DNA from 4 places in the Alicycliphilus sp. T452 genome. Region 1 is predicted to be linked to each of the others. Evidence: predicted binding sites of a transcription regulator. Region 1 holds the regulator's gene; each other region holds the start of a gene.
What was found. Region 1 encodes sigma-54, which starts transcription at its own class of promoters, with help from an activator protein. Its sites were predicted from a motif close to TGGCANGNAANCTGCTTT; they were not measured.
Positions count from the first base shown of each region.

Region 2: ACX12L_RS05660 (DUF4114 domain-containing protein) is a predicted target of sigma-54. The motif match lies at 1,973-1,990, and genes of this name have one in related genera.
Region 3: ACX12L_RS18795 (methanol/ethanol family PQQ-dependent dehydrogenase) is a predicted target of sigma-54. The motif match lies at 1,525-1,542, and genes of this name have one in related genera.
Region 4: ACX12L_RS04880 (pilin) is a predicted target of sigma-54. The motif match lies at 1,483-1,500, and genes of this name have one in related genera.

Region 1 is NZ_JBTNEH010000003.1:15,489-18,816, reverse strand. Features, by position in the region: gene ACX12L_RS03115 (THUMP domain-containing class I SAM-dependent RNA methyltransferase) at 1-419, opposite strand, end outside; gene ACX12L_RS03110 (acyl-CoA thioesterase) at 416-856, opposite strand; gene ACX12L_RS03105 (RNA polymerase factor sigma-54) at 870-2,423, opposite strand; gene lptB (LPS export ABC transporter ATP-binding protein) at 2,473-3,273, opposite strand; gene lptA (lipopolysaccharide transport periplasmic protein LptA) at 3,270-3,328, opposite strand, start outside.
Region 2 is NZ_JBTNEH010000005.1:2,893-6,220, reverse strand. Features, by position in the region: gene ACX12L_RS05675 (acyl carrier protein) at 1-149, shown strand, start outside; gene ACX12L_RS05670 (hydrolase 2, exosortase A system-associated) at 151-1,005, shown strand; gene ACX12L_RS05665 (hydrolase 1, exosortase A system-associated) at 1,002-1,844, shown strand; gene ACX12L_RS05660 (DUF4114 domain-containing protein) at 2,039-2,797, shown strand; gene ACX12L_RS05655 (GNAT family N-acetyltransferase) at 2,901-3,328, opposite strand, start outside.
Region 3 is NZ_JBTNEH010000025.1:30,477-33,804, forward strand. Features, by position in the region: gene ACX12L_RS18795 (methanol/ethanol family PQQ-dependent dehydrogenase) at 1-1,479, opposite strand, end outside; gene ACX12L_RS18800 (cytochrome b) at 1,777-2,304, opposite strand; gene ACX12L_RS18805 (sigma-54-dependent Fis family transcriptional regulator) at 2,321-3,328, opposite strand, start outside.
Region 4 is NZ_JBTNEH010000004.1:100,056-103,383, reverse strand. Features, by position in the region: gene ACX12L_RS04890 (FHA domain-containing protein) at 1-406, shown strand, start outside; gene ACX12L_RS04885 (MBL fold metallo-hydrolase) at 474-1,262, shown strand; gene ACX12L_RS04880 (pilin) at 1,563-2,099, shown strand; gene ACX12L_RS04875 (pilus assembly protein) at 2,181-2,975, shown strand; gene moaC (cyclic pyranopterin monophosphate synthase MoaC) at 3,123-3,328, opposite strand, start outside.

The sequences.
Region 1 (3,328 bases):
GGCCAGCGCGTCTCGACGTCGGGGCGGCTGCCGCCCTTGGCGCGGAAGCGGTCGGCCACGGCGTCCTTCACGCGCAGGGCGGCGAAGTTCAGGCTCTTGAGCGGGCTGTGCTGCGCCGTCACCTCCACCTTGAAGCTCTGGCGCGGGGTGAACCAGGCCTCCCAGGCCACGTCGCCGGCCAGCGCGTAGATGTCGTCCTCGCTGCGGTAGGGCCGCTCGGCCAGCTGCACCAGCACGCGCTGGGCCAGGCGGCTGTGCAGGTTGAGAAGCAGCGCGTCGCGCCAGGCGGCGCGCACCAGCACGCCGGCGCGGCCCACCAGCAGGTCCTGGCCGGACAGGCCCGTGAGGCCGTGCACCTCGTCGGCCAGGAAGCCCTCGACGCCGGCGGCGCAGGGCAGGAAGAGTTGCAGGGTGTTCATTGCGGCTGTGCGGCGCGCTGCAGCAGCTGGCGCACGGGCTCGGGGATGGGCGCGGGCCTGCGCGCGGCCCGGTCGATGAAGACGATGCCGGTCTTGCCGCGCGCGACCTCGCGGCCCTGGGACTTCTCCGTCATGCGGAACACCAGGTCGAAGCCGTAGCGGTTGAAGTCCTGCGGCGTCATCTGCACGCGCAGCGTCTCGCCATGGAAGGCCTCGGACTTGTACTGCGCCAGCATGTCGCCCACCACGGTGGACAGGCCCGCCACGTCCGCCTCGGCATAGCCCAGGGAGCGGAAGAAGCGCACGCGCGCCTCCGACACCAGGCTGAGCAGCTGCGCGTTGTCCAGGTGGCCGCCCTGGTTGACGTGGCTGATGTAGACCTGCAGCTCGGTGCTGAAGCCGAAGTGCGCCGGCAGGTCGAAGACGATGCGTGCCATGGGGTATCTCTTTCTATAGCGCCTTGCGCAGGTTGGCGGGCGCGATCTTCAGCGCCTCGCGGTACTTGGCCACGGTGCGGCGCGCGCACTCTATGCCCTGTTCCTTGAGCATGTCGGCGATCTGGCCGTCCGACAGCGGCTTGTGCGGGTCCTCGGCGGCGACGAACTGCCGGATGAGCGCGCGCACCGCCGTGCTCGACGCGCTGCCGCCGGTCTCGGTGCCCAGGCCCGAGCCGAAGAAGTACTTGAGCTCGAACGTGCCCTGGGGCGTGGCCATGTACTTGGCCGTGGTCACGCGGCTGATGGTGGATTCGTGCAGGCCGAGCTCGTCGGCGATCTCGCGCAGCACCAGCGGGCGCATGGCCAGCTCGCCATGCACGAAGAAGTTCTTCTGCCGCTCCACGATGGCGCTGGACACGCGCAGGATGGTGTCGAAGCGCTGCTGTATGTTCTTGATGAACCAGCGCGCCTCCTGCAGCCTGGCCTGCAGCGCCTGGTGGCCGTCGCCTTTGCTGCCGCCGCGCAGGGCGTTGGCGTAGACGTCGTGCACGCGCAGGCGCGGCATCACGTCGGGGTTGAGGCGGACGCTGAAGCTCTGCTGCGCGCCGCGCCCGGTCTTCCGGACGATCACGTCGGGCACGATGACGTTGCGCTCCACGTCGGCGAAGCGCCGCCCGGGGCGCGGCTCCAGCCGTGCGATCAGCGCCATGGCGGCGCGCGTGCAGTCGTCGCTGCTGCCTGCGGCCTGGGCCAGGCGGCGCACGTCGCGCCGCGCCAGCAAGTCGAGCGGCTGGCGGCAGATGCACAGCGCGGCCTGGATCACCTCGGGGTCGCCCTCCTCTTCCCGGTCCAGCGCCTGCAGCTGCAGCGTCAGGCATTCGGCCAGCCCGCGCGCGCCCACGCCCGCGGGCTCCAGGCTCTGCAGCAGGCGCAGGGCCACGGTCAGGCGGTGCATCAGCTCGTCGAGCTGCTCGGCGTCGCCCTCGTCCGCCAGGCTCGCGGCCAGGGATTCGAGCGGCTCGTCCAGATAGCCGTCGTCGTTGAGCGAGCCGATGAGAAAGCGCAGCGCCGCCATGTCCAGCTCGGACAGGCGCAGCGCCAGGGCCTGGCGCTCAAGGTGGTCGGCGAGCGATTCGTGGCCGTGCGCGAGGTCCGCGGCGTCGGCCTCGTCGCCATCGCCGGAGCCGCTGCCGGCGCCTGCGGGCGCATCGCTCCCCCACTCGCGGTCGTCGCCCGGGATGTCGGTGTCGCCGTCCCAGTCGGTGGGCGCGGCGATGTCGGGCATTTCAGCGTCGTTTTGGCCTTCATCGCCCGACCAGTCTGCGTCGGCAGCTCCTGAAGGCGTAGCATCCTCGGCCTGGCTGCCGCGCTCGCCCGCAGGGGGCGCGCCCGGCTCCTCCGGCGGCGCATCGTCCTCCGAGCGCTCCAGGAAGGGGTTTTCGTCGAGCATCTGCTCGACCTCCTGCGCCAGCTCCAGCGTGGACAGCTGCAGCAGGCGGATGGACTGCTGCAGCTGCGGCGTGAGCGCCAGGTGCTGCGAGACGCGCAGCGACAGGCTGGGTTTCATGGCCCGGCACCCGCCGTCCGGCCTTGTGTCGTACCGCGGCCCATGTCTCTCACATGCGGAAGTGCTCGCCCAGGTAGACCCGGCGCACTTCCGCGTTGTCGACGATTTCCGACGGCGTGCCCTGCGCGAGCACATGGCCGTCGCTGATGATGAAGGCGTGGTCGCAGATGCCCAGCGTCTCGCGCACGTTGTGGTCGGTGATGAGCACGCCGATGCCGCGCGCCTTCAGGAAGCCGATGATGCGCTGGATCTCGATCACGGCGATCGGGTCGATGCCCGCGAAGGGCTCGTCCAGCAGGATGAAGCGCGGCTGCGTGGCCAGCGCCCGGGCGATCTCCACGCGGCGGCGCTCGCCGCCCGACAACGCCAGCGCGGGCGACTGGCGCAGGTGGTCCACGCGCAGCTCCTGCAGCAGCTCGGTGAGCCGGCGCTCGATCTCGCCGCGCGGCAGCGCCCGGCCGTCCGCGCCGGTCTGCAGCTCCAGCACCGCGCGCACGTTGTCCTCCACGTTAAGCTTGCGGAAGATCGACGCCTCCTGCGGCAGGTAGGACAGGCCCAGGCGCGAGCGCCGGTGGATGGGCATGTTGGCCACCGAGTGGCCGTCGATGCGGATGTCGCCGCCGTCGCTGCGCACCAGGCCCACGATCATGTAGAACGACGTGGTCTTGCCCGCGCCGTTGGGGCCCAGCAGCCCCACCACCTCGCCCTTCTGCACGACCAGCGACACGTCCTTGACCACCTTGCGGCTGCCGTAGGACTTCTGCAGGTGCAGCGCCTCCAGCCGGCTGGCGCCGTCCTGCGGCGCCCCGGGCGCGCCCTGCGTGCGCGTCTCGTCCACGACCGCGCTCACTGCGTGCCGCCCAGGCTGGGAGTGGGGCGCAGCACGGGTGGCTCGGCGCGCGCGG
Region 2 (3,328 bases), on a different contig from region 1:
ACTCCATGGCCGTGCTGGCCGTCATCACCGGGCTGGAGAACCATTTCGCCATCACCTTCAGCGACGATGAACTCCATGGCGCAGTCTTCGCCACCGTGGGCAGCCTGTGCGACCTGGTGGAGCAGTCATTGGCCCGACAAGACTCATGAGATGAGCCTCCCCGCGCGTACCGCCCTGCCGCAGGCTTTCTTCCTTGCGACCGGCACCGGTCAGCGCTTTTGCCTTTTCCACCCCCCGCAAGGCGCCACGCCGCTGGGGCGCGTGCTCTACCTGCACCCCTTCGCCGAAGAGCTCAACAGCACCCGCCGCGTGGTGGCCGGGCAGGCACGCGTCCTCGCGCAGGCCGGCTATGGCGTGCTGCAGATCGACCTGCTGGGCTGCGGCGACAGCGCCGGCGACTTTGCCGACGCCACCTGGGCCGCCTGGCTGCACGACGCGCAGCAGGCCCATCGCTGGCTGGACGATCACGCCAGCGGCCCCCTGTGGCTCTGGGGCATGCGCTCTGGCGCCTTGCTTGCGGCGCAGCTGGCCGCCCTCTTGCAGGCACCCGGGGCTGCACCCACCCACCTGCTGCTTTGGCAGCCCGTGGCCAGCGGCCAGCAAATGCTGCAGCAGTTCCTGCGCCTGCGCGCCGCCAGCCAGTGGCTGGGCGCCGGCAGCACGGGTGAGCCGCCCCCCTCACAGGTGCTCGCACAAGGGCTGGCCATCGACATTGCCGGCTACACATTGAGCCCCCGGCTGGCCCAAGGGCTGGCCGAGGCGCACATGCCCGCCCCCGGCTCGCTGCAGCCGGGGCGGCTGGTATGGCTGGAAACGTCATCCGCGCAAACACCCTCGCTCAGCCCCGCCACTGGCAAACAGCTCCCGGCCTGGCATGCCGCGGGCTGGCAGGTACAGGCACAAGCCGTGGAAGGCCCGCCCTTCTGGCAAACCGTGGGCACCGACGAAGCCCCCGCCCTGGTCCACGCCACCCTGGCCGCCCTTGCCCGCCCGCCCCAGATATGAGCGCCCAGGAACAGCCCATTCACATAGCCGGCGACGGCTTCGACATGCTGGGCATCCTGACCCTGCCCGCGCCGGACGCCCCCGTGCGGCGCATCGGCGTGGTGGTAGTGGTGGGCGGCGCCCAGTACCGCGTGGGCAGCCACCGGCAGTTCGTGCGGCTGGCCCGCCGCCTGGCAGCCGCCGGCCACCCCGTGCTGCGCTTCGACCTGCCAGGCATGGGGGACAGCCCCGGCGAGCCCGTGCCATTCCAAAACACCGCCCCCCACATTGCAGCCGCCGTGGGGGCGATGCTGCACGCCGCCCCTGTTCAGCACGCCGTGCTCTGGGGTCTGTGCGACGGGGCCTCGGCCAGCCTGCTGTACATGCAGGCAACACAAGACCCGCGCGTGACCGGCCTGGCTCTGCTCAACCCCTGGGTGCGGTCCGAAGCCGGCCTGGCCCGCGCGCGGGTCAAGCACTACTACCGCCAGCGCGTCCTGGAGCCAGACTTCTGGCGCAAGCTGGCAAGCGGCGGCATAGGCTGGGCGGCGCTGCGTGGCGCATGGAACAACCTGCGCGCCATGCGGCGTGCAGCAGCGCCTTCACTCTCATTTCAAGAGCGTATGGCGCATGCCTGGCAAGCGTTCGAGGGCAAAATCCTTCTCATACTGAGCGAGCGCGACCTGGCGGCGCAGGAATTTGTCGAGTACACAGCCACGCAACCGGCCTGGAGCCATGCCCTGCAGCGCCCTGGCGTGAGCAGGCACGACATCGCCGGCGCCGACCACACCTTCTCGCAACCGGCCTGGCAATTGCAAGTGGAAGACCTGACGCTGGCGTGGCTCGGCGCCATGGCATAGGCACGACAGCCAACGGCAGAAAGAGCAGCTTTCAGCTGCGGGCGGCGCCCCTCTTCAGCAGGGCCAGAACCGTCAGATTTTTTTACACCCCACAGATAACGCACATGTAAGTCATTGATTTTATTACCTGGCATGCAACATGCTTATGGCAGTACATCCCGCATCCGGTGGAATGTCACTCAAAGGAGTTCATCATGAAAGCACTCAAAACCCTGGTAGCCTCTGCAGTCCTTGCCATGTCTACCGGCGCGTTCGCTGCTACGGTTTTGCCCGGTTCCGAAACATCGCTGCAAACCATCATCAACAACGCATACGGCGGCCCAGGCGCTTCGCCCGTGTCTGCCGCGCCTAACGTCAACACCGATCAAGCTGGCGCAGAACTGTTCCAAATCGAGGCGTCTGGCGGTTCCATTGCCACTATGATCCTTGAGATCGCAGGGAATGCCAACGTCAATACGTTTGGTATTTATGACCCCTACAACACAGCTACCCAGCTGCAATTGTTTTCTGGCAGCGCCAGCAGCGGTGCTCAAGTGGCCATCACCGTCGATGCCTCCAATCAATTCAAGGCAGTGGATCTCACCAACGGCGGCATACTCGGAAGCATGTTGTTTACCTCCAGCACGTTCGGCTATTACCTGAGCGGCCCCGGAGGTACATTCTTCTCGCAGGCCAGCCAGAATGGCGGAAATGAGCAAATGGTGAGCTACCGGGGCGATGGAGACTCGGTCCAGTTCCCGGGACGTGCAGTTGGCGTATGGGGACCTTCCAGCATTCTCCTGGGATGGGAAGACACCTCTCTGACTGGCGGCTCGGACAAGGACTACAACGACTTGGTCGTCTACGTCGAGTCTGTGACCAAGGTTCCGGAGCCCGGTTCGCTGGCCCTCCTGGGTCTGGGCTTGTCCGGCTTGGCCTTTGTGTCGCGCCGCAAGCAAAAGAACGCGAAGTAAGCCGAGCCTGAGGCTTACGCGCATAAAAAGGTGGCTCCGGCCACCTTTTTTTTGGCTCGCAGATTCGGGGAGCCATCCCAGAATTGCCAAGATACCAACCCGATCAGCGCCGCCGCAGCATCCTCCCCGCAAAATGCCGCCCCGCCGCCAGCAGGCCAGGGAAGCGACGCGGATCAAACGCCACCAAGCCCACTCGCTCGCGTCGCATCGCCATCCAGTCGCGCTTATAGGCATCGTCGCCACTCAGATAGTCCACTTCCAGCACCCGGTCCACGTCCATGGCGTACTGCATGAGGGCTGCCGTCAGCACCGAGCCAGCAGACAACCTCTCCTGGCCCTTCACATAAGCCAGCTTGTAGATACTGGCCTTCCCACCACATACCAGCCAGACCTGCGCAGCCAGGGGCTGCTGCCCCAACCACAACACCCCCAGGCGCAGCCACCCTTCACGCGCCGCCATGCGCACCAGGGCCGGCATGAAGTCCGGGCAAGGCTCGGGCGACTTCCAGCTTTGGGCATACACCGCCAGGT
Region 3 (3,328 bases), on a different contig from region 1:
GTAGGCCGCGCCCGCCTTGTAGGTGATGTGCTCGGACCAGTAGTCCATGGCCCAGTGGTTGGCGGGGATGTAGAACAGGCCGGTGTCGGGGCTGTAGCTCATGGGCATCCAGTTCGTGCCGCCGAGGAACGGGGGCGAGACGAAGATGCTGTCGCCCTTTTCCTCGCCCTCCTTGGGCTCGGGCGGGCGGTTGTTGTTCTCGATCGGCAGGCCGGTCTTGAGGTCGAAGCCCTTGGCCCAGGTGATTCCGTCGACGAAAGGCCAGGCGTTGATGATGGCGTTCTGCTTCCAGGGGTGGCCGCCGTCGGCCCGGGCGAGCTTCTCGCGGTTGGTGACGAAGAAGAAGCCGTTGCGGTCGGCGTGCGCCGAGGCCTTGACGGTCTTGCCCGTCTTCGCGTCCTTGTAGTCGAACAGCAGCACCGAGTTGTTGCCCGAGAAGTCCCAGGCGTCGTTGGGCGTGTGCGAGAAGAAGCCCTTGAGGTCGCCCGTCGAGGGATCGACGTAGGCCTGGCCCGAGGTGTACAGGCTGGGCCAGTTGCGCGGGTCGTCGCCCTTGGCGGTGCGCTTCCAGGTGTTCCACGGCGCGGGGTTGCCGGTGCCCACGACGATGGTGTTGGTCTCCACGTCGAAGCTCGCGGTCTGCCACGGCGCGCCGCCGCCCTGGCTCCAGGCCTCGGCCTTGCCCGTGGGGCTGTTCGGGTCGTTGGGCCAGGTGGGCGCCTTGGGGTCGCCCGTGGGGGTGCTGGGCTGGCCGTTCAGGCGCCCCACGTGGCCTTCGACCATGGGGCGTGCCCACACTTCCTTGCCGGTGTCGGGGTCGCGCGCGTAGAGCCAGCCGACCACGCCGAATTCGTCGCCCGAGGAGCCATGCACCAGCAGCACCTTGCCGGTCTTCCGGTCCTTCACGATGAAGGGCGCGCCGGTCATGGTGTAGCCCACCTTGTGGTCGCCGAACTTCTCGTTCCACACCACCTTGCCGGTGGCGCGGTCCAGCGCCACGACGCGCGCGTCCAGCGTGCCGAAGAAGACCTTGTCGCCATAGATGGCGGGGCCGCGGTTGACCACGTCGCAGCAGGGGCGGATGTCCTCGGGCAGGCGGTGCTCGTAGGTCCACAGGCGCTTGCCGCTGCGCGCATCGAGCGCCACGAAGCGCGAGTACGAGGCGGTGACGTAGATCACGCCGTCGTGCACCAGCGCCTGCGCCTCCTGGCCGCGCTGCTTCTCGCCGCCGAAGGAGTAGCTCCACACCGGCACGAGGCCCGCGACGTTCTTCGCGTTCAGGGTTTTCAGGGGGCTGTAGCGCTGCGCCGTCAGGCCCAGGCCGTAGGTCAGCACGTCGCCGGTGCTCTTGTGGTCGTTGGCGATGTCTTCCCAGGTGACGGGCTTGACGCTGGCGGCCTGGGCGGTCAGCGCCAGGGTGGCGGCCAAGGCCAAGCCGATGCGGCTCGGGCGCGGGCTGCGGGCGGGCGTGGTGGACATGCTGGTGTGCTCCTTGTGTTGTGGTGGATGAATCACGCAGGAGCCAATGCAAAGGGCATGCCAACGGGTGGCCTCTGCCGGGGGCAGGCAGTTCGCCGGGCGCGGCGTTCAAATGTGGAGCGAACGATGGGCCGGCACTGTTCCTTTCAGGAGCAGCCGGGCGGACAGCCGGGGCCGGCCATCAAAAGAAATAGCTGCTTGCGCCGTATCCATGAGGTTTTCAGTCCAAAAAGACCTGAAACTCCCGTGGATACAGCGCAAGCAGCTACTGTTTTTGAAGACCTGCGCCAGCGCGCATCAGCGCATGCGCAGGATCAGCCCGTCCTTGAGGATGAATTGGTGGTGCAGGAAGGCCAGCACATGCAGCGCCGTCAGCACGATCAGGGCATAGGCCGCCCATTGGTGCACGCCGGCGAGCAGCTCCTTGGCCGGCTCCCAGCGCTGGGCCAGCTGCGGCAGCTGCAGGCCGAAGAACCGTATCGGGTAGCCCGAGAACACCGAGCCCAGGAAGCCGGACAGGGGCATGACCAGCATGAGCGCATACAGCAGGCCATGGCCGGCCCGCGCCAGCAGCCGCATGGCGGCCGCCATGGGCACGGCCGGCACGCGCGGGCGCACGGCCATCCAGCCCAGGCGCACCAGCAGCAACAGGCCCAGCAGCATGCCCACGGACTTGTGGACGTTGAACCAGTAGGCCCGCAGGCCGCCGCCGCCCTTGGGCAGGCCCTGCATCCACAGGCCCAGGGCGATTTCGGCCAGCAGCAGGGCGGCCATCAGCCAGTGCAGCCAGACCGAGAAGCGGTCGTATCTCGCGGTGTGCGCCATCGCCTGCCTTCCGAAGTCAGTTCAGCAAGTCCGGCGGCAGCAGGTTCTTCTTGCGGTAGATGGTGTTGCGGGAAACACCCAGGGCCTTGGCCGCCGCCGACACATTGCCCTTGTGCAGCTGCAACATCTGTGCCATGGCATGGAGGGTGACGTCCTGCAGGCTGTGGCTGTCGGGGCCGGCATCGCCGCCCGGGCCGGCCGGCGGGGCGTCTGCGGGCAGCGCGCGCACGGGCGCCCGCACCGCCTGCAGCTCCTCCAGGAAGTCGTCGGGCAGATGCCCGGGCGCGATCTGCCCCTCGCGGCCCACCATGACCACCGCCGTGCGCAGCAGGTTGTGCAGCTGGCGCACGTTGCCGGGCCAGTGGTAGCGCCGGAACAGCGCCATGACGGGCTCCGAGATGCCGACGTGCAGCCCGCCGTCGCACAGCGACTTGAGCAGCTTCCTGACCACGCAGTCGAAATCCGTGCGCTCGCGCAGCGCCGGCAGGCGCACCACCAGGCCGTTCAGGCGGTAGTACAAGTCCTCGCGGAAGTCACCGCGCGCGATCAGGTCCTTGAGGTTCTTGTGGGTGGCGCAGACCACCGCCACGTCCACGTCCACCTCCTTGCCCGCCCCCAGGGGACTGATGCGCCGCTCCTGCAGCACGCGCAGCAGCCGCGCCTGCAGATGCCTGGGCATGTCGCCGATTTCGTCGAGGAACAGGGTGCCGCCGTGGGCCTGGGCGATCTTTCCGACGGCGCCCTTCTTGCGCGCGCCGGTGAAGGCTCCCTCCTCGTAGCCGAACAGCTCGGCCTCGATCAAGGATTCGGGAATGGACGCGCAGTTGACCGCCACGAAGGGCTGGCGCGCCCGCGCGGAATCGTTGTGGAACGCCCGGGCCAGCAGGTCCTTGCCGGTGCCGGTCTCGCCCAGGATCATCACCGGTATGTCGCGGTCCACCACCTTGCGCAGCTTGTGGATCACCGCCGCGACCTGGGTGTCGCCCGTGTCCAGGTACTGCAGCGACGACAGCTGCGCCTTGCG
Region 4 (3,328 bases), on a different contig from region 1:
GCAATCGCTGCGCAATGGCGACACCGTGGAGATGGGCAAGTACAAGATCCGCTTCCTGCACGAGGCGCCGCGGCAGGACTATGAGAAAACCATGCTGATCGGGCCCGGCGGGCCGCAGGCCGCCCCCGTGGCCCCGCCTGCGAACACCCGCGGCACCGTGCGCGTGGTGACCGGTCCCGCCGCCGGCCGTGAGGTCGTGCTGACCAAGGTGGTCACCACCATCGGCAAGCCCGGCGTGGCCGTGGCCTCCATCACCCGGCGGCACCACAGCTTCGTGCTGGCCCACGTGGAAGGGGCCGACCGGCCCCGGCTCAACGGCACTCCCATCGAGGCCGAGCCCGTGGCCCTGAAGAGCGGCGACCGCATCGCCCTGGCCGGCGCCGAGATGGAATTCGTGCTCGGATGACCCGGTCTTCGCTCCATCACCTTCCGGGAAAAGGCGGCGAAGGGTGCCGCCGGAACGCCCGCAGCGCATGAAAATACGCATCCTCGGCTGCAGCGGAACCCTGGCCAAGGGCTGCCGCACCACTTCCTTCCTGCTGGGCGAGCGCATCCTGGTGGATGCCGGCACCGGCGTGGGCGAGCTCACGCTCGAGGAAATGCAGCGCGTGGACCATGTCTTCCTCACCCACTCGCACCTGGACCACATCGCCGCGCTGCCCCTGCTGCTCGACGCCGTGGGCGCGCGCCGCGCCCGGCCCCTGCAGGTGCACGCTCTGCCGGCCACCCTGGACGCGCTGCGCGCCCATGTCTTCAACGGCGTGATCTGGCCCGACTTCACCCGCGTCCCCACGCAGCAGGCGCCCTTCGTGCGGCTGCTGCCCCTGGGCGTGGGCGACGTCTTCGTCGTCGCGGGCACCCCGCTGGAGGTGCTGCCCGCGCGCCACAGCGTACCCGCCGTGGGCTACGCCGCGCGCGGCCAGCGGGGCTGGTGGGTGTACAGCGGCGACACCGAAGGCCAGGAGCCCGCCTTCTGGCGCCGCGTGAATGCCCTGCGCCAGAGCCCCGGCGGCGTGGCCGCCCTGTGCATGGAAACCGCCTTCAGCAACGCCGAGGCCGCCCTGGCGCGCAAAAGCCAGCACCTGTCACCCGCAGCCCTGGCGCGCGAACTGGCGTCACTGCCCCCCGGTGCCGACCTGCCCATCTACATCACCCACGCCAAGCCGCAGGAAAGCAGCCTCATCATGCGCGAGGTGCAGGCCCTGGAACACGGCGCGCTGCGCCTCATCGACCTGCAGACGGTGGATGTACTGAGCGTGTGAAGCAGGGAGGTATGCGCCGATGGGGAGAACGCCGGCCCCTACCCAGCCCGTACCTGCCTGGGCCTGACCCGCACGCCGGCCAGCCTTCCAGGATCCCATCCGGACAATTTTGCGTGACAAATGTGTCATTGCGTTTCTTTTTCAGGGTCGAAGGTAACAAAGTGCTGACGTTTGCAGCCAAAACTGTCGTTTACAAGGCCGCTGGGTTGCCGGAATGGCCTGGCATGAAAGCTGCTGCAACTCCGGTAACCCGCAGGATTCCTCTGCGGGGGTTTGACTACCTACTCCGAGGAGGAATTTATGAAGCGTACCCTGCAAAAAGGTTTCACCCTGATCGAACTGATGATCGTGGTGGCGATCATTGGTATTTTGGCGGCTGTGGCGTTGCCGGCTTATCAAGATTACACGGTGCGCGCTCGCGTTTCTGAAGGTTTGGTACTCGCCAGTGGCCTGAAGACTTTGGTCGCGGACAACGCTTCCAATGGCACGGCGGCAGCGGAAGGTGGCCTGTTCAAGGGCATGCCCACCAATACCGCAGGAACTGCCTTCTGTAGCGCTGCAGGTACTTGCTCGCTCAATGGGGGCGTCGGTGCCAAGAGCGTGAATACCATCGTCGGGACGACCGTTAATGGACTGATCACTGTCACTTACCAAGCCAACGCCACAGGTAACACCATCCAACTGTGGCCTTCGGCGGGCGGTGCCGTTCTGGCCGCAGGAACAATCCCTACATCGACTCTGGTTTGGACCTGCTACACCGCAGGTAAAACAGCAATAAATGGGGCCACCAACGGTGCAACGCTGTTGCAAAAATTCGCTCCGGCCGAATGCCGTTAATGCCTGGCAGGTATCTCAACAAGGCATAAAAAGGGGGCTTGCCCCCTTTTTTCGTTTGGTAGATATCCAATATTTTTGCTGATGTTGACAAATACAGAGCGCACAAGCTCGGCCATCCGTGCGGCGCTTTTCCATTTCCTCGGCTCGCTGTTGATGGCTACCCTGGCTGCGGCGCTGGTGCTGTGGGTGTGGTTTCCAAATCCTTATCACTTGCTTTCGGGTGGGCGCGACCTGTTTCTGATCTTGGTGGGGGTCGATGTGGTGTGTGGCCCCTTGCTCACGCTGGTGCTGTTCAACCCCGCGAAGCCGCGTCGCGAACTGTTCACCGATATGGCATTGGTGGTGCTGGTGCAGCTTTCGGCGCTGCTGTATGGCCTGCATACGGCGTATGCGGCGCGGCCTTTGTTCCTGGTGCATGAGGTGGACCGCTTTCGCGTCATTACGGCAGGCGACTATGGCGATGTGGACGTGGGCGGAGTCATCGCTGCGCTGGATATGCCTCTGCGCCCGCATTGGTTCCAGGGGCCGGTGACGGTGGGTATCCGCGATCCGCGCGATACCGGGGAGCGTAAAACCGTGCTAGTAGAGTCGGTGGTCGGCGGGCGCGATTTTTCCCAGCGCCCCGAGTTCTATGTACCCTATGACGCGGCCTATCAGTCCAAGGCCCTGGCCCGGGCCAAGCCCTTGCAGGCGTTCATCTCCCAATATCCCGCCACGGCGAGCGATGCCGCCGCTTTGCTGGGCAAGCATGGCGCGGTGACGGATGACGCGCTGTTCTTGCCAGTGCTGCACCGGCAGGATTGGGTGGCGGTGCTGGACAAGTCCGCGCGCATCCTGGGTTTTTTGCCGGGGGACGGGTTCGAGGTGCGGGAGTGAAATCCACTCCTTTCAAGGTCGCCGCTGTAAATCCAAGCATTTGATCAGCGGCGATTTCCACATCCTGTGATGAGGCGATGTACCTCGCCGCGTGGCGTCCATACCGGACGGTCGGAAAATTGGGGTTGGATTCCAATTTTCCCGGCATTACGCCATGAAGCTCCCCGACTTCCCCCCATGCTTCTCCAGCACCCGCACCCCCGTCATCACCATGCGCTTGTCCGCGGCCTTGCACATGTCGTAGACGGTGAGCAGCGCCACCTGCACGGCGGCCAGGGCTTCCATCTCCACGCCGGTGGGGCCTACGGTTTCCACGGTCGCGGTGCACTGAACGGCGTTCTCGGCTTCGAGTA